DNA from 2 places in the Corynebacterium drakensteinense genome. Region 2 is predicted to be linked to the other one. Evidence: predicted binding sites of a transcription regulator. Region 2 holds the regulator's gene; the other holds the start of a gene.

Region 1 (11,973 bases), on a different contig from region 2:
ATCGATTTAAGCTCGACAAATTCTTCGAATTTCGCGCACGGCCTGTCTGCTTTATATATCGGGTACTCAATCACCCTCGGACCGACGATCATCCGAGCCATGGATATACGCTTTGCTCGCAGGTTCGGTACGCCCGAGAACAGCACCACCAATGCAGACAGTCGCGCTACTGAATCAGCCGTGACTACATGGAAACGGGCGTGTATAGGCTCCCTGATCAGTATTGTCTTGCTCGGGGTGGGCATTGCGGTCACGGGAATACAGGGCTCGTTTTGGTTGATTTATTGGGTATTCGTCGCCGTATCTATCGTGCCGGTGTGGTGGTTTATCGGCCCACGTCGAGAGAAAAAGAAGAAACGCGGTAACAGTGCGCATGATGGAGCAGAATCCGAAGAATCCGCCCGTAACTAGTACCAAGCTGTGTGAGCGGTTAATCTGTATAGCGTGAATTCGGCTAAATCGAGAAGTTTCAAAGGTGTGGCGATTGTGCTCGGCGTCTTCGTCGGGCTTTTCGTCATTGCTGGCATTGCCTACGCCATTGATGTCTCCACGAATCAGGGCAAGATCCCGCGTGCGACGTCGGTAGGAGGCGTCGATATTTCCTCTATGGAAAGGGAAGACGCCCTGGCTAGGCTTGACGACGAACTCCGCGAGGCCGAAAACGAACCCGTGCGCGTTACCGCTGGCGAGAAAACCACGGAATTTGTGCCTGCACAGGCGGGACTGAGCCTGGATTTGGAGGGCACCATCGCCGCCATCCCGGATGAGTCGATGAACCCGTTTGTGCGTCTGGCCAGCTTCTTCCGTGCGACGAAGGAAGTCGACGTACAGACCGCCAACGACCAGGCCACGCTGGATCCAGAGCTGGATCGCATGCTCGGTGAGCTCTACCGCGAGCCGGAAGACGGCGCGGTGTTGCTGGAAGCCGGCAACGTGGAACCGCATGATGCTGTGCCGGGTCAGGAAGTTGACCGCGCGCACCTGCAAGAAGAGGTGACCACCGCGTGGCTGGATCCAGAGGGCATCACGGCGGACATCAATGAGATCGAGCCGGTGATCAATCAGGATCAGGTGGATGCGATTGCCGAAGGCCCAGCCGCGAAGGCGGTTTCTGGCCCGCTGAAGGTGCATGGCCGGGAGGATATTACGGCGACGATCGAGCCTGCCCGCGTCGGCGAGTTCGTGCATTTTGAGGCGCATGAAGGCCAGCTGGAACCACGCGTCGATGCAGCCAAGGCGCAAGAGATTCTGGGCGAGGGCTTAGCCGAGTCCGAGCGTCCGATGAAAAACGCCCGGTTGGCGATGTCCGGTGGGCAGCTGCAGGTCACCCCGCATGTTGACGGTGAGGTGATCAATTGGGAGCCAACCATGGCTGGTTTTGCTGACCGCGTGCTCGGCGATGACCGCGAATGGGATGCCGTTTACCAGGATCAACCGGCGACGTTTACTACTGCAGATGCGCAATCTTCTACCTTCGACCAGGTCGTTGGTGAGTTCACCACCAGTGGTTATTCCCCAGCCTCGGGTACGAATATTTCGGTGATTTCCAACGCGCTGAATGGCACCATCGTCTCGCCGGGTGAGACCTTTTCCGTGAACCAGGCCACCGGTTCGCGCACCGCAGCGCAGGGCTATGTGGAATCCGGCGTGATCTATGAAGGCCGCGCGGACACCGCCGTCGGCGGCGGTATTTCGCAGTACGCCACCACGCTGTATAACGCGGCGTACTTCGCGGCGATGGAAGATGTCGCCCACACCCCGCACAGCTATTACATCTCGCGTTACCCGGCTGGGCGTGAGGCCACGCTGTACGACGGCGTCATCGACCTGAAATTCCGCAACACCTCGAATCACCCGGTGCGCATTGAATCCAGCGTCGGCGGGGGTTCGGTCACCGTGCGTCTGATGGGAGTGAAGGAATACGAGGTGGAATCGATCAGTGGTGGACGCTGGGCACACACCGATCCACCGAAGCAGACCGTCAGCGGCAGCAACTGCATCCCGACCTCCGGTATCCCGGGCTTTACGACGTCCGATACCCGCGTGATCCGCACCCTGGGCGGAGCAGAGGTTTCGCGTAATTCGCAGACCACCGTTTACGACCCACAGCCAATCGTGACCTGCCGCTAGGGCAGCTAGGTCGCTAGCCGGCTCGCTAGGTAGGATATTTGCTATGTTGCTGTCTGATCGAGACATCCGTGCTGCCATCGACTCCGAGCGCTTGGGGATTACTCCCTGTGATCCGGAGTTGATTCAGCCGTCGTCAGTCGATGTGCGCCTGGATAAGTTCTTCCGGGTTTTTAATAATTCGCGTTATACCCACATCGACCCCAAACTCGAGATGGAAGATTTGACCACGCTGCGCGAAGTCGGTGACGACGAAGGTTTCGTGCTGCACCCTGGCGAGTTCGTGCTGGGTGCCACGCTCGAGCAGTTTCGTTTGCCTGCTGATCTGGCCGGCCGGCTGGAGGGCAAGTCTTCGTTGGGGCGTCTGGGCTTGTTGACGCATTCGACAGCTGGTTTTATTGATCCTGGTTTTTGCGGCCACATCACCTTGGAACTATCGAACGTGGCGAATCTGCCGATCACCCTGTGGCCCGGCATGAAGGTGGGCCAGTTGGCGTTGTTCGCGATGACTTCGCCTGCGCAATCACCGTATGGTGCGGGGGCTTTGGGCTCGAAGTATCAGGGACAGCGCGGGCCGACGCCGTCGAAGTCATATTTGAACTTCCGCTAATTCATTGAATCTGCCTGGGGTCTTGGCGTGCGCGTAACCGTGTTTGGCCTGGGGTATTTGGGGGCTACCCATGCCGCGTGCATGGCCGAGGCTGGCCATGAGGTGCTCGGAGTGGATATTTCCGCCGAGCGGGTTGCGCAGCTGAGCCGCGGGACGGTGCCCTTTTTTGAACCGGAATTGGCGGAGCTGCTCCAACGCGGGCTGGCGTCGGGCCGGCTGCGTTTTAGCTGCGATTACCGGCAGGCAGCGGAGTATGCGCAGCTGCATTTCATCGCGGTGGGCACCCCGCAACGGGCAGGTGCACTCGCCGCGGATACCAGCGCGGTGGACGCTGTCGTCGCCAAGCTCGTGCCATTGTTGCGTGGTGGGCACGTTATCGTCGGGAAGTCGACGGTGCCGGTGGGTACGGCGGCGCAGCTGCAGGCGCGCGCCGATGAGCTGAGTGTTGGGAGCGCTGCGGTAGAGATTGTCTGGAACCCGGAGTTTTTGCGCGAGGGACGTGCGGTCGCCGATACGTTGCGTCCGGATCGGATTGTGGTTGGCACTGGGGCTGGCTCTGGCACTGGCACGGGGGCTGGCTCTGGCGCTGGTACCGGCTCTGGCGCTGGTACCGGCTCTGGCGCGAGTCGAGCACTGGAGCGTTTGCGAGAGGTGTATCGCCAGCCGTTGGAGCGCGGCACGCCGTTTTTGGTGATGCCGTGGGCGAGCGCGGAGCTGGTGAAATCCGCGGCCAATGCATTTTTGGCAACCAAGATCAGTTTCATCAATGCCATCGCCGAGATCTGTGAAGCCTCCGGTGGCGATGTGACCGCAGTGGCCGAAGCATTGGGTTACGACGAACGCATCGGGCATCAGTGTCTCGGTGCTGGCCTGGGCTTTGGTGGCGGCTGTTTGCCGAAGGATATTCGTGCGTTGCAGGCACGTTCCGACGAGTTGGGTGCCGGGCAAGCCGTGGGATTTTTGCGTGAGGTCGAGGCTATCAATGCGCGGCGCAGGCAGCGAGTGGTGGAGCTAGCCGTGCAATTGATCGACGTGCCAGGCGCGGTGGTTGCCGTGTTGGGGGCGGCGTTTAAGCCGAATTCGGATGACGTACGCGATTCGCCTGCCCTGGCCGTCGCCGGTGAGTTGGCGCTGCGTGGTGCGCGGGTGCGGGTGTGTGATCCGCAGGCGGTGGAGAATGCGCGTCGGGTGTACCCGGGATTGGAATACACAGAGATTCTTGCCGACGCGTTGGCTGGGGCCGATCTGGTGATTCTGGCGACGGAGTGGCGGGAGTTTCGGGAGCTCGATCCGGTGTGGGCTGTGGACGTGGTGGCTGCACCGGTGCTGATTGATGCCCGCAATGTGGTGTCGTTGGCGCGGTGGCAAGCTGCGGGCTGGGCGGCTTACGGGCTAGGCGTAGCTACCCCCGAAATTGGGTAATATATGCCGGGGTCGCGGGCTGAGTTTTCGGCTGTCGAGGCCGTGAAATTGGTGTCGCTGTGGCCTGTCCCGCATGCGCTGATGCTTATATAGGCACCCCTATTGTGGGGGTCAACCAGCAGGTTTTGGGTCTCCTTTGTTAGGTATTCCTGCTGGTAGGAGGGTTGTGTTCCCTAAGGTGGATTAGTGATACCTATAGGTTTTTGCGCCATTGATAGGGCTAGCATTTTGCTGCCGGATTGGTACTGTAGGTATCACAACGAACAGCACAGAGCGAACAAAGTCAATAAACATCATGGCTTTGGTTCTGGCTAGTTTGACAGATTGAATATCTACGAAAGGTGTGAGTTTTCATGAACGAGAAGCTGTTTAACTTGATCAACAAGCAGGTTACTAATGAGCACGGTGCTGCTTTGATTTACACCCAGTTGGCTTACGAGCTGGACGAGCTCTCCTTGCCAGGTATGCGCGACTGGATGTTCGCTCAGGCTGAGGAAGAGCGCGAGCACGCACAGAAGTTCGCTGACCACTTGCTGGACCGTGACGAGAAGCCACAGATCGGCGAGATCAGCGTTGACGAGCTGAAGATTGAAAAGCCACTGGACGCTTTCAAGGCTGCTCTGGAGCACGAGAAGAAGGTTTCCGGCCAGATCCGCGACATCGCACGTTTGGCTGACGAGGTCGATGACCTTGATTCCCGTACCCTGTTGAACTGGTTCCTCGATGAGCAGATCGAAGAAGAAGCATCTGTTTCCGAGATCATCGACCAGCTTGAACTGGTTGGCGACAATGGATCCGGCATCCTGCGCATCGACGCCCAGTTGGGTGAGCGCTAAATTAGCCGCTAAGCCATCTGTTGAGCGCATAGTTTTAACAGTCAGGTTTTAGCTCGGTGGGTGTGTGCACTGCATACACCCACTTTTTAGTGCCCGAAACCGGATCATTTAAGGTAGCCTATCCTCTTATGGATGCGCTGCCAATTGATGAAGATGAACTCCGCTATGAACTCGGGCGCGTGGCAGACGATCCCGCAAAACTAGACCGAGTCTGGCAGCGTCTGGCGGCCGACGGATTCCCGCGCCGCAGCACCGATGGCCAGGCTTATGTTTTTGCGGTGCGTTACCGTGACTTACAATCAGCGACTACCCAGGAGCTGCCACCATTAGATGAGCAGATAAAAAGTGGCCTTCACCTGCACGTCAACCGCTTGACGGATAAGCTGAAATACGAGCTAGGCATGATGAACCATGTCCCTGGCACCGATATCTGGACGTTGCGGGTAGCAGTATCTCAGCACTACCAGGGCAGTTATGGCTTTCAGCTCGAGCATGGTCAGCGAACCCCGACGATGTGCGATCCGCACGCCCTGCGCACGTTGTGGATTGAGGATGGATTTGGGCTTTCGGAGATCTCCACATCGCCCGCGGCCAGCGACACCAGGATGGCGCTCAGAAAAACCAGCTGCGCTGGGATTAATCTGCTGGTGTATTTACCGGAAGGTGCCAGCAGAGCGAGGCTGCTCACGCTTTTCGACGGTGAAAGTTGGCAGAAAACAAGCTTGAGCGCACAGATCGGTGCACTTAACGAGGAGATCGAATCACGTGAGGAGGATGATGTTCCGCCGTTTGCAGTAGCCTTCATCTGCAATGATTCCAACTCGCAACGTGTGCAGCGTCTTGGGTTGGATGAGGAATTTCTGCACGCCGTGTGCACACAAGTGCAGACTCACGTCGGCAAGCTGTTGGCAGAAATCGGGGTGGAGCTCGTAGTCGAAAAGAATATCCTCGCTGGGCAATCACTTGGAGGCCTTGCGGCGTTGTATATCGCGGAAAAGTTTCCGCAGACTTTTAGCGAGCTGATTGCACAGTCGCCGTCGCTGTGGTGGAAGCCGGACAAGACTGCTGTGCCCACGGATTTTCATGTACAAAACACCAGTTGGATCACTGAAAAATTTTCACGCCAGCCTATGATGTCTCACTTGTGGATCGACGTGGGGGCTCGCGAGGATGTCGCTGTGGCGAAGGCGCACTTACTGTCCCGCAAGCTCAGCGACTGTGCTTGGCCGCACCAGTTGAGTATCTATGATGGCGGCCACGATTTCGTCGCCTGGCGAGAGCAACTGGTCTCGCACCTGCGCGAGATGGTTGACGATCCGACGTCGTGATACTTGCGCGCGCCTCAGCGATGCTTGTTAAGCTGTAGGTTTTTTATGGATTAGGTTAGACTTGCCAATTAGTTTATGAATTTTTTCTGAAAGGAAAGCTATGACAATTCGTCGTCATCGTGTGAAAATCGCTGGTGCAACACTGACTGCGCTCAGCCTGTTCCTCGTCAGCTGTAGTCAGGCTGATGAAGATTCAGCAGCTGATTCTGCCACTACGGAAGCAACCAGTACCGATTCTGCCTCTGGTGCCGATTCGTCCAGTGAAGATGATGCGACTTCGTGGCCGCGTACCGTGGATTCCCTCGTCGTTAATAACGGTGAAGTTACCGGAGATACCGAAGAGGTTGAGCTAACTGAAAAGCCACAAAAGATTGTTTCTACTTCGGTGACCCTGACCGGTTCCCTGCTGGCGATGGACGCGCCCGTGCAGGCGACCGGCGGTGCAGCTGCTGGTGGATTGGCCGACGATGAAGGTTTCTTCCTGCAATGGGCAGATGCGGCCAAGGAAAAGGGCGTCGAGAGCCTGTATAACCTCGAGGTGGATGTTGAAGCGATCGCTGCGCAGGAGCCAGACTTGATCGTCGTCAGTGCCAGTGGACAGGACTCGGCGGTTACTGATTACGACAAGCTCAGCGCAATCGGTGCCCCGATCATGGTGGTGGATTATTCCGACCAAGATTGGACTGAGGTCATGAGCCGGTTGGCCGAGGCTACCGGGCATGAAAAGGAAACCGCGGAAGCCATCCAGGAATACGAGGATCGTCTGGAAGAGGTCACCAAGGCCATTGAGCTTCCAGAGCAGCCAACCAACTTCGTGATGCCACTTCCGGGTGATCGCGGACTGAACTTCTGGAGCGCAGAATCTTCGCAGGGCCAGCTTTTGGAATCCGTCGGATTCGAGGTTGCGGTGCCTGCCGACGAAATCGTTGACACCTCTGGCCCTCGTGGCGCCCGCAAGGACGTCAAGACCGTCGTGCCGGAAAACGCGACGCAGGCCGTTGCTGGTGAAACTGTGCTGACCATGAGCACCACCGGCGATGACCCAGTCGAGGCGCTGAAGAAAAACCCACTGCTGGCCAACAACCCGGCCATCGCGAACGACGCCATCTACCTGATGAGCCCAGAATTGTTCCGCCTGGACTTCTACAGCGCGATGACCATGCTGGATGAGCTGGAAAAGCACTTCGCGAAGTAGCGCGGAGTAGCGCATAGGGCGCGCTAGAGTGCATTCGAGCGCATGGGTGCTAGTAAGCGCACAGGCCTTGGATTGAGGAAGTAAAGAAATTCTCAGCCCAAGGCCTTGTCTTATGTGTTGTGTTCTACGCGCTGCGATTATGTCTATCTTTTCGAATGACAGCGTATACCACGGGGGAGACTGGCGTCGGATGGCAAGGTGCAGCTATTCGAGTCCAGGTCTAGGGTTGCCCGTTCACCATCTTGATATGGAGACCCCTCCGGAAGGACGACGTAGGATGCCGTAGTTGGAATCACGCCATAGCTAACGGAGAATGCTGGAAATTCTTGCGGGGTATCAAAAAATAAAAGTTTGAACACGTTATTGCCCATTGGAGAGTATTGGTGATCCTTAGGACCTCCCAGTTGGATGGTTTCATACCCCGTCATCACCCGCACCGTTCCGGTGAGTTGGTTTGTCGCACCCGTGCTTTGCGACGGTGCAGGCTGGGACCCGCCGCCAGCGCCAGTGCTGCCACTGCCGCCTCCGCTTCCTTCACTACGAGCTTCATCCGAGATCGTCACCGATGCTTGGTTACCACCAGCACACACCACGGTGCTGTTGACTGCCCCGCCATCGCAGCTCATGGAATAGTTCTGCCCGGTGACAGTCGAATATGCCTCGATGACGGTATCTGTCTTACCAGCCTCGAGCCACTGGTTGATGAAAGATTTGTGTACCGCCTCAGCGAATGAATCAGAAGTATTAGCTCCGGCAACGAAGTGCGGGTAGTTTCCGGCGCTGCGCAGGGTCTCCATCGGGTTATCGTGCCCGTCGGAAAGCGCGTCGATAAGCTCACTCTCCGAGACTTCCGACCAGATAATTGCTTGCGCGGCATCGCTGTACTCGGCCGGAATCGCCGCAGAATTGAAATTCCATTCTTGGCCGTCCTTGTGCATGGTGCTGCCGGCAAGCACGTAGCGTTCTACTTTGCGGTCCGGCGAACTCGACTGCCACGATTTGTGCAGCAAGCCGTTGCGGTCGGCACTGGTCAGCAGGCGCGCGCGGCTACCACCGGCGCTGGCAGCACCATCAGCGAATTCGTGTTCCAGCAGCGTGGTGCTGGTGAGATCGTCGGTGGGGTAGTGGACACGGATGGTGGTCATCTCGCCGGGGTTGTGTTCACGTACCAGCAGGGCGGGATGGCCGGAATCGTCGATGTGCACCAGGGAATAATCACCGGCATCTGCACTGTCGAGAACAGCACTGTAGGATTGTGCAAGCTTTTGTGCCTGCTCCTTCTTTTGCTCCTCTGCATTTTTGGTTGGCTGCGCTTTTTGCGTCGTGTCTTGCTGTGGATTCGCGGTGGCATCGTCCTCGGCGGAGCTGCACGCGCTGAGAGTGAGCGCCGCGGCGCATACCAGCGCCGCTACGGAATATGGGCTGCGGATGGATGAACTGGGGGCGTATCGGTGAATGATTGTCACGGGGTTATCCTGCAGGAAGTATCGTCGGTTCGGCCTGGTGTGGTGTGGGTAATAATAGACTTTTATCTACCGTATTGATCACAGTGATTTTATGTGATCGGTGATTTCATGTGATTTTTAAAATGGTGGCTCCTCTTCGTTGTGGTTGGTGGTTTCGTCGGGGACGTTGGGATCGGTGCCTGTGGTGCTTTCGTTTTCGGAGTTTGCTTTATCTGAAATCGTGGTGAAATCGTATGCACTATCGGTAGGGTTACCGTCGGCTGCGGAGCCTGGCCCGGTTTCACGCAGTAAGTCGATGGCCTGGTGGATCGTGGCTAATTGCTCTTGGCAGGCTTTGATTTTGATCGCAGTGAAACTGTACCTATCCAGGCTGAGTTTTAGCAGGTTTAAATCGCTGTCCCAGAGTTGTTGTTCCTGGGTTTTCGTCATCGTCGTAAAGCTGGAGTGCTGCTGTTCAGCGCTAAAATCGGTGTGCTGTTGCTTTGCGGCGAAGTCTAGATAATCTTTCCAGCCAGTTGCGGTTTTGAAGTTTAGGCCTGGTTGCGGTGTTTGTCGTCGTTGGCGTTGTGCCTGCTTCTGGGCTTCTTCGCGGTGGGCTTTGCGGTAGCACGCTTGCCGTTGTCGCAGGGTTTGCACCCAACGTCGATTCGGATGCGCTAAAGGCCCGTCAGCTTCTGTGGATTGCCAGGTGCCATCGGTGAATAGCCACACGATGGTGCCGCTGGCGGGTTCAAAGATTGGGCGTGCGCGTCTGTCAGTTTTGATGTTGTGATGGTGCTGGCACAGCGCGATGAGGTTGGTTGGCGAGGTAGCCCCGCCCTGGTCGTATTCGACGACGTGGTCCATCTGGCAGGTGGTCGCCGGTTTGGTGCAGCCTGGGTAGCGGCAGTGGCCATCCCGTCCGGTGACAGCGGAGCGCATCGTCGGGGTAGTGGCATAACCTGCGACTTCGCTGCGCAAGGCGTCGTCCATGTCATAGTGCTTGCTGGCCTGTGCTGTGAGTTCGTCAGCTGCTGCGCCGAAAAGCGTCGTAAAGCCAGCACCGGTGCCAGTCGAGACGAACAGTGGTGCATCGTCGGCATCGGTTGCGCGGTAGCAATTCAGCGTCACCGTGGTGCTAGCCTTGCCCAGCAGCAATTCCACGACGGCGTCTCGGAGTGAGATGCCTGCTTGTTTCGCGTGCTCATGGACGTGCGCATCAATGTTCACAGCCGTTGCCGCGTCGGTGTCAAAACGAAATTCGTGGCTGTCGTTGTCGTTGCGAGCGGTAGGTGGAATGTCATTGACCTCATAATTTTTCCGGGACCACGATTTTCTCTTGTGCTCGCGGACGGAAGCGTCTTCGGCTTCAATTTCGCGGTCAATGCGGTTGGCGATAGTTCTTCTCGATGGCATTTGTTGCGCAGGTTTGCTGGGCGTGAGGAGATCTACCAGCAGCTTGTCAATGATCGAAAACAGATGCGCATTGACGTTTCCCGCTTTCGTCAACGCACGGTCAATCGTGATCCAGCGGTCGAGGTCGATATGCCACATCGACGTTGCTAATTCACGCAGTTGTGGCAGGTCGCTCATGCGATAAAACGCACCGATAATGTCCGACGTTTTGTGCTGTGCTAGCCCACTGATTTTCATGAGCTTTTGGAGCATCATTTCATAATCGTCGTGATCAAAATCTATGATGGCTTTCCAGGCATAATACTCTTGACGACGCAGCGTCAGCATTGCTTGCGCGTGCTCGTCATGTGGGCTGCAATGCGTGAAATATGCGTCGGGGAACTGGACGGAATCAGGTGCGGACGCGGAATCAGGTACGGACGTGGAACTGGGGTCGGTGGAATTGTCGGACTTCGCCGTGCCATCGTTGGGATTATCATCCCGTTGGTTATCGTCCGCCATGAGTTCCTCCCCGAATGCTGCCGAACAGTTTTTCTAATTGCTATGACAGCAGTTTATCGAATATTATGACTAAACGCAATGATTTTCGAATAATATAATGCCCGTAAAAATCGGGGCAGAAACGTATGGAACCTGGTTATCTGGGGTATTTGATGCTGGTGGGCGAGATGAAACTACCCGCCTACATGTTCGTATTAACCGAATGGATGGCCGAATGATCTCGCGGACGTCGGCCGAATTTCCCTATTTCCGGGTGCGGTTAATCGCCGCCATGATCTCCAACTTGCGCGGCAGCGCTAGACGGCCCGGGTGCTTGCCGGGCGCGCCCGACCTGGAGCCGTGCTTGCCGCCAGAAAACCGCGATACAGCATCAATGCCACCATGCTTGACCTGCTCCAACATCTCGTCGACAAGCATCTCAATATCGCCGTGTTGGCTGCTCAACTGCCCCAAAATCGTGGCGATCGCCCGAGTCTGTGAAGCATCAACCAACTGCGATAACGCCGACAAATCAATAAAACCCTTGCCGACGCGGATGCCCGCACCCTTCGCCTGCGGTGGCTTTTTCGCTTGGAAACGCTTCGCAGGCAACGGCCGCCGCGCAGGCAACTCAAACGGCTCTTGCTTGTCGACGGCGCGCGCCAACGCAGCAGCGCGCTGGGTGATGTCATACGGGTGGTAGGAATCCATGTGAATCACGGTGTCGGCGACATCAATAAACGCCGCGGAACCACCGGCGACCAGCACCGTCGACACGCCAACCTCGGCCAGCCCGCGCACACGATCAACCAGGGGAGTGATTGGTTCTTTCTCGGTGGGGATCAGCTCGCGCATGCGCTCGTCGCGGATCATGAAATTCGTGGCGGACGTGTCTTCATCGATGAGCAGCGTGGATGCCCCGGCCTCTAACGCCTCCATCAGCCCCGCGGCTTGGGAAGTGGAACCGGAGGCGTTATCCGTCGAAAAGCTCGTGGTATCCGTCTGCGCTGGCAAGTTAGAAATGAACTGCGAAATATCCACCCCAGTGATCGCGCGGCCATCCTCGGCGCGCAGAGAAGCAGCGGAATCGACGGTGATCGCGAACTCGCGCCCA
Region 2 (11,973 bases):
ATGATCAACAATCTCGTCGAAGACAACAAAGCACCGATCTATGTCGTCCATTTCTCGCAGCGCAAAGCCACCGAACAAGCGCAATCACTGACCGGCACCTCATTTTTGAACGCCGAAGAAAAACAACGCATCGTCGACGAAATCGGGAACTTCCGCTTCAGCACTACCTTCGGCAAGCAGCTGTCGAAAATGGTACGCCGCGGGATCGGGCTACACCATGCCGGTATGCTGCCAAAATATCGCCGGTTGATCGAAAAACTGGCACAAACCGGTTTGCTGAAAGTCATTTGCGGGACGGACACACTCGGAGTGGGCATCAACATCCCCATCCGCACTGTGTTAATGACCGGCCTGGCAAAATTCGATGGTCGGCGCGAGCGCATTGTGAAATCCCGCGAATTCCACCAAATTGCTGGTCGCGCCGGTCGCGCCGGTTATGACACCGAAGGCACCGTCGTCGTGCTTGCGCCAGAGTTTGAGATCGAGAACGCTAAGATGCGTCGGAAAGCCGGGGATGACCCGAAACGACTGAAGAAACTAAAAAAGAAGGCTCCGCGCGACGGCGAGGTCTCATGGTCGGAAAAAACCTATGAGCGTCTCATTGCTGCCGAACCAGAACCGCTGAGCAGCCAGTTCCACATGAGCAACGCGATGCTGTTGAACCTCATTGGCCGCCCAGGTGATCTCTATGAGCATGCCAAGCATCTGTTGCGCACCAACCACGACACCCACACCCAACAAAACCAATCGATTCTGGCAACAATCTCGCTATTTCGTGGGCTCCGGAATGCAGGTATCGTCGACAAACCGGACTCTCCGGATGGAATCGATGAGCAGGGGCGACGCTACCACCTCACTGAAGATTTACAGCGCGATTTTGCCCTGAACCAGCCGTTAGCTCCGTTCGCGTTGGCAGCAGTTGAGCTGTGGGATCGTGAATCACCAACGTATACCTTGGATGTGATTTCGACGTTCGAAGCGATCTTGGATGATCCGCGCCAACTCCTGCAGGCCCAGCAGTCTGCCGCGCGTGGTGACGAGATCAATGCGCTGAAAGCCGAAGGCGTTGATTACACCGAGCGGATGAAGATCATCGAGGAAATTACCTGGCCAATGCCGCGCCGCGAAGAACTCGATGAGGCTTTTGAAACCTACTGCCAGGGCCACCCGTGGGCACGGGAATTCGATATCTCGCCGAAATCTGTAGTACGCGACATGTTGGAAAATTCCATGACGTTTTCCGACCTTATCGCCACTTATGGCCTCGCTCGTTCAGAGGGCGTGGTGTTGCGTTACCTCACCGACGCCTGGCGTACTCTGAGCCATTCGGTGCCCGCCGAAGCCAAAACCGACGAGCTTTCCGACGTCATCGTGTGGCTCGGCGAATTGATTCAACAGGTGGACTCCTCGCTTGTCGACGAATGGGCGACGATGACCGATGACGACGCTCCGGTTTCACAAGAGCGCGTGGATCAAGAACTCGCTTTCGGCGTCGATGATCCAACCGCATTGAGTGCGAACCCACGGGCGTTGAAGATCATGGTGCGCAACTACATGTTCCGCCTAGTGCAGTTGTTCGCACTCGAACAGGAAGAACGCTTGGAGCAGTTGCTGGATTATTTGGATGACTACCCCGATGTCAGCGACGCATTGGATGATTATTTCGATGCCTACACCGACTTAGACACCGGCCCAGATGCACGCGGCCCAGAATTTTTCCACCTGGATGCTTCGGCACGCTCACGTCTGTGGCCAGTGCGCCAGATTATTAAGGACCCTGAGGGCAACAACGATTTCCAATTCGTCGCTGTCGTCGACCTGGACGCCAGCGACGAGGCCGGGGAAGTGCGACTGCGCCAACTACGCATCGATCGCTAGCGCAGCGGGTCGAACGGATCCAGGATCGGGTCGGTAACTCCGGTAGCGATCTGTTGCGCGAGCAATTTACCGGAAATCGGGCCAAGCACCACACCCCACATACCATGGCCGCCGCAAGCATAGACGTTCGGCACTTGGGTGCGCCCGATAAGCGGTAGCCCGTCCGGCGTCACGGGTCGCGAGCCTACCCACTCGTCTTCGATGTCATTCCAGTCAATGCCATTAAACATCGGGGCTGTGACATTGATGATGGATTCGATGCGTCGGGGCTGAAATGGTTCGTCGGGACCACGAAATTCCATGGTTCCGGCCAATTGGAATCTCCCGCGGCTTGGTGCGGGAGTACATGCCACGCGCATCTCCGGCAGATAGATCGGGTATTTGGCTTCGGTATCTGTCCGTACGGTGAAAGAATAGCCGCGGCCTGCCTGCACACTAGTGCGCACACCCAACGATCGTGCCAGGTCTGGCAGCCAGGCACCGGTGGCGATGACCACCACATCAGCAGACTTCGACTCACCGGTGGACAGGCGAACTACTGGTTTGCGGGTGGACTGCACGTGGGTGACTTCCGCTCCCGTCGTGATCTTCCCACCACGGGAGGTCACAGCCTGCGCGATAGCGTGGCAAAAGACCTGTGGTTCGATGTAGCGCTGCCCGCCGAGCTTATAAAAGGTTTGTACTCGTTCGGACAACATCGGCGCATACCGCAAGGCTTCCTCGCGAGTGATTTCATCAAAAGGGACATTTTGGCCGTGACGAGCCGCGCCTTCTATTTCTTCGATCACATCGGCGACCGCGCTCTCGTTCTGAAACGCAGTGATAAACGGTACATCATGGGCTACGGCGTCGACGCCACCGTCGATAAGCTCGTCGTAGGCGCCCAAAGCGGCTTTGTCGATGGGGGTCAGCGCGGCCATGGTTTTATCCCACGACCGTTGATTCGCCCGGGCCATGAACTGGGCAACGAAGGACCACAATTTGGGATCGATCCGCGGGGGTACGCTAAGCGCTGCGTCTTTATCGAACAGCGCGGTCGGACCGTAACCCCACAAGCCGGAATTAGCCAGTGGGATGGTTTTACCGGGAGCCAACCAGCCAGCGTTACCCCAGGATGCGCCAGCGGCGACGCCAACTTTGTCGATGATTTCTACATCGTAATCGCGTTCTTGGAGATACCAGGCTGTCGACAACCCAGTCATGCCTGCGCCAACCACGATTGCTTTCGTCATGAGTTCCCCTCCACGGGTATTGATAGCTACGTACTAAATTATTAGATAAACTGATAGTTATGTCTAATAAGGAGTTTAGCCCGACACTGTCACAGCTACGCACTTTTGCGACCGTTGCGGAGAATCGCCACTTTGGCACCGCAGCTACGAAGTTGGGCATCTCCCAGCCATCATTATCACAGGCGTTGGTCACCCTTGAGCAAGGCTTGGGTGTACAGCTGATCGAACGCTCAACTCGTAAAGTCATCGTGACTGCCGCTGGTGAGCAACTTCTCCCCTATGCGCTGGCGACGCTGCAGGCCGCAGAACTTTTCGTCACCGAATCCCGTGGCTCTGCGGGCACGTTGGACGGCCCGTTAACTCTTGGAATCATCCCCACTGTCGCGCCCTATATTTTGCCCGACGTCTTACGTACCACAGCTGCAGAATATCCGAATTTAACTTTGCGCATCGTGGAAGAGCAGACGAATCACTTAGTGCAACAACTACGTGATGGGCAGATCGACGTCGCGATGATAGCCCTGCCCGCCAAGGTTTCGGCGCTGGTAGAAAAGCCCTTATATACCGAAAAAATGGCCGTAGTTGTCGATGACAAGCACGAATTAGCTAATCGCCATGACCTCAGTTTGGATGCCTTGCACGATGTCGAATTACTGTTGCTTGACGACGGCCACTGCCTGCGCGACCAGGTGCTTGAGCTGTGCCGGCGGATAGATCGGCAGCCACCATCACAGAATTCGTGGGTCACGCGTGCAGCATCACTGACCACGATCATGCAATTGGTCGTCGCCCGCTTCGGAGCTACTTTAGTTCCGGAATCCGCGCTGGACGCAGAATGCCGCAAGCCCGGACTGTCAGTGTCTCATTTTTCCACTGATGTGCAAGCAGATCGCACAATCGGGTTGGTTTACCGGGCCTCAAGCTCTCGCGGTGATGACTATGAAGCCCTGGGGGCGGTCTTACAACGCGCCCACGAAGCCGCACTCGAGCGCGCAACCGATTTCCGGGCGCGCAACTGATTTTTGCTCAGGCAACTGGAAGCACCGGCTGCCTGGAATGCTTAGTAGGATTCATGCCCCACTGCTTGTCGGAACATGTGCGCCATCATCAGGCAATAAGCCGGCATAATCACGATGATGCCTAACGACAGGGTGATGACCACGAAGATAGTCATTGCGATATTGGCAACGATGATGAAAAGCAGAAGTCTGCCGAAGTTACTCCACCCGATCTTCCAGCCAGCGCGGAAGCTTGCGCTGAATCCGAATTGACCGCTGGCGGCTGCCCATTGCATAAACGCACTGACGATGGACCACACGAGCATCGCTACTGCGCCTACGAGCATGAGTACTAATTCCGAGGCACCAATCGAAGTTTCGTCGGTGACAGCATCGCCAAAGCCTCGGCTCACCGGGAACAGCGTGACGAGGTACAGGATTGTGCTGACGATTCCGGTGCACAGCATAACCCCGATCGCACGAAGGACAGGCGTGTCTTTCCACAGGTGCCCCCACCCCGTGTTTGGGTCGTCGACCTGGAAAAGTGCAAGACGATAAAGATACGGGGCTAATACTAAGGTTGCCAGCATGATGATCAAGGTGAACACCGTGCTCGCTGCGTCACCGGTGGCATTAGCGCCCGCGGCGGGTTCTTCCGGATTATCAAAGACTCCACTGCTAGCAAGGATCGCGAAATTGGCAGCAGCGGCGCCAATGATTGCAAGGAAGATGATAAGCCCGATCAGCAACCACAGTTTGGCGTTTTTGAAGGTTGTCGAAAAGCCCCATGAAACTGCCTGGAGCACATCAATTTTGCCGGCTGGGCCAGCCTGGGCAGCAGACGCACCGGTAGCGTTGGCTCCTGCTGCGTGTGCGCCGTCATCGGCGCTCCCGGCATAGGCTCCGTATGCTGCTTGTTCCGCACCGGCGTAACCGAAATCTGTCCGGTCTTCCGGGTGATTGCTTGGCGGATAATAGGGTTTATCTTCGTTATCGCCATCGTGTGGAGGGTTTGTTCCGTCATGTGGAGGATTAGTCATGACCGGCACCTACCTTTCTCTGTCCTCTATTTGCACTCTTTCGCCGTATCCGTTTTCGCCGTATCCGTTGTGCGCTGTCCGTAGTCTGTTGTGTACAGCCCACTGCACGTTGACGAAAACCATTCTCAATTTACATCCTACCTAGAGTTAGGATTACCAGATTAGTGACGACTAGACTAGGGCAATCGCCATGAATAGTTCACACCACCCCCACCAGCCCTCCTCTCCTGCTATGAACCCGTCATCAGCGCCCGCAACCTCATCTACCGATACACACCGGCAGCAACCAGCTGCTGTCACCAAAAAAGAGTTGTACCAACGGCTCGACGAACTCCGCTTGGCCGACCAGCAGCGATTTCGTCGTCGGCTATCCAAAGCCAAAGCTGAGCGGGCGTTACGTGCTATCGCACAAGATTTAGAGCGAGCAGCTGCCCGTATCCCTGCGATTGAGCAAGCTATACCGCCCATTGAATTTCCCGATGAATTGCCGGTGAGCCACAGCGTTGCGGAGATTTCTGCAGCGATTGCGAAAAACCAGGTCGTGGTAATCGCAGGTGAGACGGGTTCGGGTAAAACCACACAGATCCCGAAGATTTGTTTGCAGTTAGGCCGTGGGCGTTCCGGCTTGATCGGCCACACGCAGCCACGTCGATTGGCAGCCCGCACGGTGGCAGAGCGCATTAGTGACGAACTAGGACAGTCAATCGGTGAGTCGGTGGGCTATGCGATTCGCTTTGACGATCGCGTCGGCAAGCACACCGCGGTCAAATTGATGACCGATGGTATCTTGCTTGCAGAATTGCAGCGTGATCCGCACCTGTATGCCTACGACACGATCATTATCGACGAGGCACACGAGCGCAGCCTGAATATCGATTTCCTGTTGGGCTATCTCAAGCGACTGCTGCCCAAGCGTCCAGAACTCAAACTGATCATTACCTCAGCAACGATTGATCCGGAGAGTTTTGCCGAGCACTTCCGCGATCCGCGCACACACGAACCTGCCCCGATTATCGAGGTTTCTGGACGAACCTACCCCGTCGAGGTGCGCTACCGTCCATTGGAGATTGAGGTGGATGGCAAAACCGTCGCCATTGAGCCGCTGGATGGCCTGTGCACCTCGGTGGAAGAGTTACTTGCCGAAGGTAGCGGCAATATTTTGTGCTTTTTCCCGGGAGAACGAGATATTCGGGATGCCCAAGATGCGCTAGAGAAAAAACATTGGCGCGGCGTGGAAATCGTGCCGTTGTTCGGTCGGTTATCGAATCAGGAACAGCACCGGGTTTTTGCCCCACACAACAAGCGGCGCATCGTGCTGGCGACCAATATTGCAGAAACCTCGCTGACCGTACCAGGAATTCATTATGTGATTGATACCGGCACCGCACGCATTTCACGGTATTCCACGCGCACGAAGGTGCAGCGTCTGCCCATTGAGCCGATCTCGCAGGCGAGCGCGAATCAGCGTGCGGGGCGCTGCGGCCGTATCGCTGATGGTATTGCGATTCGGTTGTATTCCGAGGAAGATTTCGCCGCACGTCCGGAATTTACCGATCCGGAGATTCTGCGCACCAACTTGGCGAGCGTAATTTTGCAAATGTCTTCACTCCAGCTTGGTACCGTCGCGGACTTCCCGTTTGTGCAACCACCGGAGCCGAAGGCGGTACGCGATGGCTTGGTGCTGCTCGACGAACTCGACGCCATCGCTTCCCCTCCAGCGGCCGATGCAGCGCCACGTTTAACGAAGATCGGTCGACAGCTGGCGCGGATCCCGGTGGACCCACGCTTAGCTCGCATGTTGGTCGAAGCAGAAAAATTGCAGTGTTTGGAGCCCGTCATCATTCTGGTTGCTGCCATGACGCTGCAGGATGTGCGTGAACGCCCACTAGAAAAACAACAGCAGGCCGATCAAGCACATGCGCGTTTTCGTTCTCGCACCAGTGACTTTCTCGGGCTGTTGTCTTTGTGGGGTTATATCACCAGCCAGCGCGCCGAGCTGTCAGGAAACCAGTTCCGCAAGCGGATGAAAGAAGAATTTTTGCACTTCATGCGCATCCGTGAGTGGTCTGATTTGGTGCGCCAGCTCAAAGACATTGCACGCGATATGAACTGGGAACTACCGGAGAAAAACTCTGCGCACGCTTCGGAGCTGAGGTTTGCAGACGGCGAATTCTCCGGTGACGTGGCTGCGGTCCACCGTGCCTTGCTGACCGGCTTGCTGTCGAATATTGGTGCACGCATCAGCGATTCGGCGGAATTCCAGGGTGCGCGGGGCACGAAGTTTCTGATTTTCCCGGGCTCTGGGGTGGCAAAAAAGCCGCCTGAACTGGTGATGGCCTCCGAACTGGTAGAAACCTCGAAGTTGTGGGCACGTGGGGTGGCTGCCATCGAACCCTCGTGGGTGGAAAATGCCGCCCAGTCGTTGTTAAAACACCAGTACTCGGATCCACGGTGGTCATTCAAACGGGGTGCGGCCGTCGTGACGCAGCGTTCCACGCTTTATGGCGTACCTATTGTGGCCGACCGCACCATTTCCTACCACCGCGTGGAACCAGAAACTGCGCGTTCGATGTTTATCCAGCATGCCCTGATTGCTGGCGAGTGGAAGACTTCGCACAAATTCTTTCACGACAACCTAGACAAGCTGTCGGCTGCAGGAGAATACGAAGAAAAGGCTCGTCGGCGCGGTATCATCGCCGATGAAGAGGCTTTATTCGAATTTTATGACCGCCGCATTCCTGAAACCGTCACCCATTCAAAGGCATTTGATGGTTGGTGGAAAAAGGCACGCAAAAAGCAGCCAGACCTGCTAGATTTCGACCCGGCGCAGCTGGTCAGTGAAGAAGCTGAATCGGTCACCGAGCAAGCTTTTCCTGATTATTGGCGACACGGAGGCCTGGATTTTGAATTAGAGTATTTGTTCGAGCCCGGCCACCGCCGTGATGGCGTGACAGTCAATATTCCCGTGCCGATGCTGGCCAGCGTGGAGGCGTGGCCTTTCGAATGGCTGGTTCCCGGCTTGCGCGAAGAATTAGTCACCGAGCTGATTCGCGGTTTGCCGAAAGCTTTACGACGCAGTCTGGTGCCAGCGCCGGATTTTGCAGCCCGCGCGATGGAGCACCTGCTGCCCTACGAATCTGATCTGCTAAGCCAAGTGACTACCGCGTTCCGCTCTCTGGGTGCGCGGGGTATCAATGCCAGCGATTTTTCCTTGGAGAAGTTGCAGCCGCATCTGCAGATGACGTTTGCTGCGATTGATAAGCGTGGCCACATCATCGATAGTGATAAAGATCTTGCTGCCTTACAAGAGCGACAGGCCGGAAAGATTAGCGCCTCTATCACGAAAAAGGTACAGCAGGTTGAGCAGCGCTCTCCTCACAAACCGAAACCTGCAAAGCCTGCTCGTCGAGAATATTTCTCGAACTGGACTGCCGATAACCTCGGTACGATTGCCGAAGAAATCGAGCACGACGTCGATGCGCACACTGTGAAAGCATATCCAGCGTTAACGATCAGCGAACAAGGCTTATGCGTGCAGTATTATCCGACACGCAGTGCTGCTGATTCGGCCATGCTCACTGCCACGTTGACGTTGTTGTTGCGTGAGCTTACCGTCAATACCCAGAAGATGGTCAACGGTTTGCCGCTGCAACAACGCGTTGCTGTTGATCATTACCCACACGGTGGTGCGGACGGCCTCGTCAATGACGCGCGTATCGCGGCGTTGCGTGATTTATTACTCGCCCACGGTGGGCCGGTACGGAGCCCGGAAAAATTTGCGGAGCTAAAAGCGACGATTTCACAGTCGTTGCCAGGTGAAGTTCGGCAGGCAGTGGTCACGCTCGCGCCGGGTCTGGTGCGTTTTTCCAAGATTGCCGACGAGCTGCAGCAATGGGAAGGCCCAGCAATCGACGACATGCAACAGCAATTAGATTTCTTGTTGCCGAAAAATGCGATTAGCACACACGGCCTGCAGCAGTTACGCCATCTTCCTCGCTATTTACAGGCTATGGAGATCCGTTTAGCGGATATGGCCGCTGATCCAGATAAAGATGGTGAGCGCCAAGACATCATCGACGACTGTCGGGCTTACCTGCGCAATCAATTGCGAAATCTGCCAGCGGGTGCAGAGAAGTCTCCTGCCGCGGCGAAAATCCGGTGGATGCTCGAAGAGCTCCGGGTTAGTTTGTTTGCCCAGCGTTTGGGCACGGCTCACCCAGTTTCGGCGCGCCGAGTGAAGAAGGCTGTCGATGCGCTGACGAAGAAAACCTAGCGCCGTCAAAGAAAAATACGGGCTGCAGTACGGGAATGCCCTGGCTTCTTGCTAGTCTTCCCGCTCGCGGCGACGCATCAGCCGGATTTCCGATTCGAAGTCTTGGGCACTATCGAATGATTTATAGACAGAAGCGAAACGCAGATAGGCGACCTCATCAAGCTCCCGCAGCGGTTCCAGGATTGCCAAACCGATGGCATTAGCATCAACCTGCGAGCTGCCGTGACCGCGTACGGTTTCTTCAACTTGTTGGGCGAGACGCTTGAGCGAGTCTTCCGTCACCGGCCGGCCCTGGCATGCACGGTGAACTCCGCGGATCAGCTTGTCACGAGAAAACGGCTCTGTGAGTCCATTGCGTTTGACCACCAGCAGAACTGATTTTTCGACAGTCGTAAACCGCCCATGACATTCCGTGCATTCCCGGCGGCGTCGAATCGCAACCCCGGCATCAACCAAACGAGAGTCGACGACTCTGGATTGTTCATGGTGACAAAATGGGCAGTACACGGCCTCGCCAATGCTCCTTAGTTACTGATGAATGCACACTAGAAATTTGCTGCTGCTTTTATGATGCTACCGCCAAAACTCGGGTTGCGGAATTTGCCGGTTTCCCAGGGGTATTATCCGATCCCGAACACAACGCCGACAGCCAGAATCGCCCCTAACATTGCGCCCAGCAAATATGACACCGCCGCTGCTGAAGTTTGTGCTCTCGAGACGACGGATGGCGGAAATTGTGCGGTGCCAGATTCGTCCGGTTCGCCACCGGTTTTCGGACTTGCGGCAGTTTCACGGATGCCATGAGCACCCGAAATTTCCGACAGCGGTTGCAAGGTGCAAATCACTTCCGGATAACGTGGTGCATGACCGTCCGAGCGGGAGCTATGTGGTAATTCCTCATGGGTTTCTCGTGATATTTCCCATTGTGCGGCCGCTGGAACGATCGATACGGCCGGCGTCGAAGCAGCGGGTAGTCGTGCTTCCCGTAGCTGTTGGTGAATGTGCATCATGTTTAATGCTCACGCTCCTTTCCAGAATGGTTTGCTCAATCCAACTGAAAAGAAGGTTAAAACGCGGCTGTCACACACGTTCGAAAAACTAGTACTTGTGTTCGATAAATGTTTGCATTAGACTCATTTTCGCCACACGGAAACATATTCTCACGTAAGTTTTATAGCAAGCATGTGAGTTAGGACATAACGATGTTCTGCACGCATTTTCCCTGACGACACTTTTAGGAGCTATGTATGCCGCGCCCACGCACAACCTCCGCGCCGAAACCTACTTTCGAACAGCTCACCCACCGCCAACGTCGCATTTTAGAAGTTATCCGCGATGCAGTGATACTGCGCGGTTACCCGCCAAGCATTCGTGAGATTGGTGATACCGCAGGGCTGCAGTCCACATCTTCGGTTGCTTATCAGTTAAAGCAATTAGAAGAAAAAGGATTTTTGCAGCGCGATCCCAATAAGCCACGCGCGATGATTGTGCGCAACATGCCGGATGCGAAAAAACCCGGCAAGCGCGTCGTGAGCAGCACAAAATCTACAGATACACCAGAAGCACCTGGCGATGCCTCCGGCTACTGCTACGTACCGGTGTTGGGCCGGATCGCTGCAGGCACGCCAATTACCGCAGAAGAAAATATTGATTCGTACTACCCCATGCCCGAAGAAATCGTCGGCGGCGGCGATCTGTTCATGCTGCAAGTCGTGGGAGAATCGATGAAAGATGCCGGCATCCTTGACGGTGACTGGGTGGTTGTGCGCTCGCAAAAGGTCGCGGAGGTCGGCGAGTTTGTTGCTGCTTTGCTCGAAGGCGAAGAAGCCACTGTCAAAGAGTTTCATCGTGATTCTTCAGGGGTATGGCTGTTACCGCACAATGATGCCTTCAGCCCAATCCCTGGTGATGAAGCCGAAATCATGGGCAAAGTAGTCTCTGTAATGCGCAAGCTATAGCTCATCTGCACCACTAGCTCTAGTTCAGCGTCCTGTCACCGCAGAACACTCAACACCCCACCCAGACCACGAAGCCCAGCACGACAGAAGGGACCCTGCACGTAGATGTACGCGGAAGAACGGCGCCGCCATATCGCTTCCCTGGCTGCAGTGGAGGGATGGGTTAAAGTTGGCGACCTCGCCGAGCGATTTTCAGTAACTTCCGAGACCATTCGCCGCGATCTAGCAGCGCTCGACGAGATCGGCGCTGTGCACCGGGTGCGTGGTGGTGCACGCGCTGCGCATAACTACCAGACCTCCGAAGTTCCGCTAGCAGACCGCAACCGTTCGGCTGCCGAAGCAAAAATCGCCATCGCCACGGCTGCTTTACGATTCGTCCCTGAGACCGGCACTGTCTTCATCGGAGCTGGCACCACCAACAATTCGTTGGCGGATTTTCTGGGCCAAACAGACCGGGCGGCAAACCTCGAGATCGTAATCAACAGCCTGCCGGGTGCATTAAATCTCGCTGCCTACGGATTAGACAATGTCCAGCTGCTAGGCGGAACTGTACGCAGTATGACCCAATCGATTGTGGGTCCGGCAGCGCTGCGG

What was found. Region 2 encodes LexA, which represses DNA repair genes until DNA is damaged. Its sites were predicted from a motif close to CGAACANNTGTTCG; they were not measured.
Region 1: U1140_RS10890 (HNH endonuclease signature motif containing protein) is a predicted target of LexA. The motif match lies at 10,902-10,915, and genes of this name have one in related genera.

Annotation. Positions count from the first base shown of each region.
Region 1 covers NZ_JAXOFP010000027.1:918-12,890, reverse strand. Annotated here, with positions in the region: gene U1140_RS10930 (hypothetical protein) at 1-411, shown strand, start outside; gene U1140_RS10925 (VanW family protein) at 445-2,130, shown strand; gene dcd (dCTP deaminase) at 2,174-2,737, shown strand; gene U1140_RS10915 (UDP-glucose dehydrogenase family protein) at 2,765-4,159, shown strand; gene U1140_RS10910 (ferritin) at 4,513-4,995, shown strand; gene U1140_RS10905 (alpha/beta hydrolase-fold protein) at 5,124-6,323, shown strand; gene fepB (Fe2+-enterobactin ABC transporter substrate-binding protein) at 6,424-7,518, shown strand; gene U1140_RS10895 (hypothetical protein) at 7,662-8,984, opposite strand; gene U1140_RS10890 (HNH endonuclease signature motif containing protein) at 9,102-10,880, opposite strand; gene U1140_RS10885 (P-loop domain-containing protein) at 11,124-11,973, opposite strand, start outside.
Region 2 covers NZ_JAXOFP010000002.1:112,263-124,235, forward strand. Annotated here, with positions in the region: gene U1140_RS01940 (DEAD/DEAH box helicase) at 1-1,878, shown strand, start outside; gene U1140_RS01945 (NAD(P)/FAD-dependent oxidoreductase) at 1,875-3,110, opposite strand; gene U1140_RS01950 (hydrogen peroxide-inducible genes activator) at 3,170-4,129, shown strand; gene U1140_RS01955 (hypothetical protein) at 4,171-5,148, opposite strand; gene hrpA (ATP-dependent RNA helicase HrpA) at 5,381-9,421, shown strand; gene nrdR (transcriptional regulator NrdR) at 9,473-9,877, opposite strand; gene U1140_RS01970 (hypothetical protein) at 9,824-9,949, shown strand; gene U1140_RS01975 (hypothetical protein) at 10,042-10,431, opposite strand; gene lexA (transcriptional repressor LexA) at 10,669-11,379, shown strand; gene U1140_RS01985 (DeoR/GlpR family DNA-binding transcription regulator) at 11,485-11,973, shown strand, end outside.